Regions from separate parts of the Acidovorax sp. GW458-11-26-14-TSB4 genome, predicted to be linked through region 2. Evidence: predicted binding sites of a transcription regulator. Region 2 holds the regulator's gene; the other holds the start of a gene.

Region 1 (2,197 bases), on a different contig from region 2:
GGGCACGATGGTGCCGCTTCCGCCGGTGCGCCCGCCCGAGTTGTCGCCCCAGGCCCAGACCGTGCCGTCGGCCTTCAGCGCGAGGGAAAAGCTGCCCCGCGCCACGACCTGCACCACGTTCTGCAAGGTGGGGATCTGCGTGGGCGAGGTGCGCGTGGTGGTGTTGCCCAGGCCCAGTTGGCCCCCGCTGCCGTAGCCCCAGGACCAGACGGTGCCGTCGGCGCGCAGCACCAGCGCATGGTCATAGCCCAGCGAGATGGCTGGCTGCACCGCGTGCGCGGAGGCCATGGCAAAGGCACCGCACAGTGCGGCCGCGCCCAGGGCTGCCATCGTGCGCAAAGACTTGCGCTTCATCATCGGTTGTTTCATCGGTTCCCTCAACAAGAATAAAAAAGACAGGACGGACTGGACGTTCGGCGCCTCGCCGCAGCCGGCGCAAGGCCCGTGCCGCAGACATCGGCAGGCCGCTGCGGACCGCGCACCGAGGGACCGCCTGCGCGCGGTGCACGGCAGGGCGGTGATGAACGTCAAGACAGCGCAAGGTATCCAGGTTTGACCGCCTGCACCCCACCCCGAGGGGGTGAGGCAGGATTGCCATGGGCCATAGACAGGTGATCCGAGGGCAGAAGCTGGGCGTTGATCGGGTCTGCAAGGATCCGGAACCGTTGGACAGCGCGGTGCGCCGCTGGCTTGCACAGTGCGAGAAAGAAGCGACCGGACGCACCAAAAAAAACCATTAGTTACATATAACCCCAGAAGTGGATAGACCCAAGAATGCCAAGGACGAAGGACAGTCCTGGGGCGCAATCCCACAAATGGATGCGTGTTTGACACCTTCCAATCATCCCCATGTCTTGAAACGGCAACAAATGCCCGTATCATTAGCACTCACCGCAATGGAGTGCTAACACTCCTTGCCGGATGTAGTTTGGTGGCGCCTGGCCTTTCCAGGCGCTGCGTACTGTCGGTAATTTTTGAACCAGGAGCAATGCAATGAACCTTCGCCCCCTGCACGATCGCGTGATCGTCAAGCGTATCGAAAGCGAAACCACGACCGCCTCCGGCATCGTGATCCCCGACAACGCCGCTGAAAAGCCCGATCAAGGTGAAGTGCTGGCCGTCGGCCCCGGCAAGAAGAACGACAAGGGCGAGCTGATCGCCCTGAACGTGAAGGTCGGTGACCGCGTTCTGTTCGGCAAGTATTCGGGCCAGACCGTCAAGATCAAGGGTGACGAGCTGCTGGTCATGAAGGAAGACGACCTGTTCGCCGTGGTGGAGAAGTAAAGCTACTGCGCAGGCGCCATGCGTCGTTGCGCGGTGCTCGCAATCCTCACGTACAGGAAGTACGTTCCGGTTGCTGTGCTCCGTGCGCCTAGCCTGGCACCTGCTCGCTACGCTTTCCCCTCTCCCCCAAGACAGTCGTTATTGATTCAGTTAATTTTCAGGAGCTCCAAATGGCAGCAAAAGACGTAGTTTTCGGCGGCGAAGCCCGCGCACGCATGGTTGAAGGCGTGAACATCCTGGCCAATGCGGTCAAGGTGACCCTGGGCCCCAAGGGCCGCAATGTGGTGCTGGAGCGCTCGTTCGGCGCCCCTACCGTGACCAAGGACGGTGTGTCCGTGGCCAAGGAAATCGAACTCAAGGACAAGCTGCAGAACATGGGCGCCCAGCTCGTGAAGGAAGTGGCCTCCAAGACCAGCGACAACGCTGGTGACGGCACCACCACCGCGACCGTGCTGGCCCAGGCCATCGTGCGCGAAGGCTTCAAGTACGTGGCCGCCGGCATCAACCCGATGGACCTCAAGCGCGGTATCGACAAGGCCGTGACGGCCCTGGTGATCGAGCTGAAGAAGGCTTCCAAGCCCACCACCACCTCCAAGGAAATCGCCCAGGTCGGTTCGATCTCCGCCAACTCCGACGAAACCATCGGCAAGCTGATCGCTGACGCCATGGACAAGGTCGGCAAGGAAGGCGTGATCACCGTGGAAGACGGCAAGTCCCTCGACTCCGAACTGGACGTCGTGGAAGGCATGCAGTTTGACCGCGGCTACCTGTCGCCCTACTTCATCAACAACCCCGAAAAGCAATCCGCGATTCTGGACAACCCCTTCGTGCTGCTGTTCGACAAGAAGATCAGCAACATCCGTGACCTGCTGCCCACGCTGGAGCAAGTTGCCAAGGCCGGCCGTCCCCTGCT
Region 2 (2,197 bases):
CTGCGATCTGCGCCAGCGTGAGCCGCCGCAGTCAGTCTCGTGCCCGCGGCCGCGCGCTGGGTCGGTCCGGCCTGCTGCCGGGCTTCCCGCCGTAGCGCCACCTAAATGCCAAGCCTCGAGCAAAGCGCCGGGCTCGTTCTGGCGTATCTGCCCTGCTAAATGGCTGCACGGTGTCCCTCATCGCAGCCCAGTTGCCGAAATCAGGCCCACCGCAGCGGTGGCTGTCAGTGATGCTGATGTCCCACACCTCGGCGCCGCTGGGCTGCAGCTCAGGCTTGCGACCGCGCAGGTTGCCGTAGCCAAAGCGAACTGCCACCAACGAACGGCAACCATACGGCAACGAAATCTTGAAAAACAAAAGCCTGATATCTATTCGATAGCAGGCATTCCTGAGTTTACTGGTAGGGCGTGAGGGACTTGAACCCGCGACCAAAGGATTATGAGTCCTCTGCTCTAACCAACTGAGCTAACGCCCCCTGTACCTGACCAAAGATGGGGCACACGGTATTGTAGGGGTATCCAGCGGCTCAGCGGCGGTGGCTGAGCGCGTTGGAGACCAGCTTGGAGGTGATGTCCACGATCTGGATCATGCGGTCATAGGGCATGCGGGTGGGGCCGATCACGCCCAGGGTGCCCACCACCTTGCCGTCCACCTCGTAGGGCGCGCTGACCACGGACAGCTCTTCGAACGGCACCACCTGGCTTTCGCCACCAATGTAAATGCGCACGCCCTCGGCCTGGTTGGAGAAATCGAGCAGGCGCAGGATCTGTGTCTTCTGCTCGAACAGATCGAACGCCCGGCGCAAATTGCCCATGTCGCTGGAAAAGTCGCTCACGGCCAGCAGGTTGCGCTCGCCGGAGATGACCACCTCGTCCTGGGCCTCGCCCTCGGAGCCCACGTTCACGGCGGCCTGCATGAGCGAGCCGATCTCGCCGCGCAGCGCGTCCACCTCGGACTTGAGGCGCTCGCGCACCTGCTCCATGGCCAGGCCTGCGTAGTTGGCGTTGAGGAAATTGGCGGCCTCGACCAGTTGCGACTGGGAGTGGTCGATGTCGGTGAAGATCACCCGGTTCTGCACGTCGCCCTCGGGCGAGACGATGATCACCAGGAAGCGCCGCTCCGACAGCCTGAGGAATTCGATGTGCCGGAACACCGAAGTGCGCCGTGGCGCCATGACAACACCCACGAACTGCGAGAGGTTGGACAGCAGGTTGGCCGCGTTGGCGATGACCTTCTGCGGCTGCTCTGGCGCCAGCGGGGGTGAAATCAAGGGGTCACGCTGCACGGTCAGCATGGTGTCCACGAAAAGCCGGTAGCCCTTGGCCGTGGGAATGCGCCCGGCAGAGGTGTGCGGGCTGGCGATCAGGCCCAGGTCCTCCAGATCGGCCATCACGTTGCGGATGGTGGCCGGCGACAGGTCCATGCCCGAGGCGCGCGACAGCGTGCGCGAGCCAATGGGCTGGCCATCGGCTATGTAACGCTCCACGAGCGCCTTGAGCAGCAACTTGGCACGGTCATCCATCATGGACCTGATTTTAATGAGGGAAGCAGCCCGATCTCTGTCGGGTTTCGCCTATCGTTGTGCGCACAAGCATCCCACGGGATGCACTAGCATCGGGCAATGGGCACCCGCGCGGCCACCGTTCACCAGGTACAAGGCCCCGCCGGATCCCCGTGTTCCAACAACAATGATGTAATTTCGCGATGACGTCCAATTTCCGCCATGTCGCGCTGATCGGCAAATACCAGCATGCCTCGGCCACGGGCTCGACCATGACCGAGGCCTCGCGCCAGGCCCTGCAGGACATCGCCCAGTTCCTGCAGAGCCAGGGCTGCTCTGTGGTGCTGGAGTCCGAGACCGCAGCCAACAGCGGCCTGGGCGACTACCCGGCCATGGACGTGGACACCATCGGCGCGCGCTGCGACCTGGGTCTGGTGGTCGGCGGCGACGGCACCATGCTGGGCATAGGCCGGCAACTGGCGCGCCACAGGACCCCGTTGATCGGCATCAACCAGGGGCGGCTGGGCTTCATCACCGACATCCCCTTCGGCACCTACCAGACCACCCTGCCCCCCATGCTGCAAGGGGAGTACGAGGAGGACCTGCGCCCGCTGATGCATGCCCGCGTGGTGCGCGATGGCCAGGTGGTCTTCGAGGCCCTGGCCATGAACGACGTGGTGGTGAACCGGGGCGCC

The links. Region 2 encodes HrcA, which represses chaperone genes, less so after heat shock. Its sites were predicted from a motif close to TTAGCACTCNNNNNNNNNGAGTGCTAA; they were not measured.
Region 1: AC07X5_RS20755 (co-chaperone GroES) is a predicted target of HrcA. The motif match lies at 882-908, and genes of this name have one in related genera.

The regions. Positions count from the first base shown of each region.
Region 1 is NZ_JBWKYR010000011.1:3,269-5,465, reverse strand. Features, by position in the region: gene AC07X5_RS20765 (RCC1 domain-containing protein) at 1-288, opposite strand, end outside; gene AC07X5_RS20760 (hypothetical protein) at 287-556, shown strand; gene AC07X5_RS20755 (co-chaperone GroES) at 994-1,284, shown strand; gene groL (chaperonin GroEL) at 1,455-2,197, shown strand, end outside.
Region 2 is NZ_JBWKYR010000012.1:160,979-163,175, forward strand. Features, by position in the region: tRNA gene AC07X5_RS22530 (tRNA-Ile) at 400-476, opposite strand; gene hrcA (heat-inducible transcriptional repressor HrcA) at 528-1,526, opposite strand; gene AC07X5_RS22540 (NAD kinase) at 1,706-2,197, shown strand, end outside.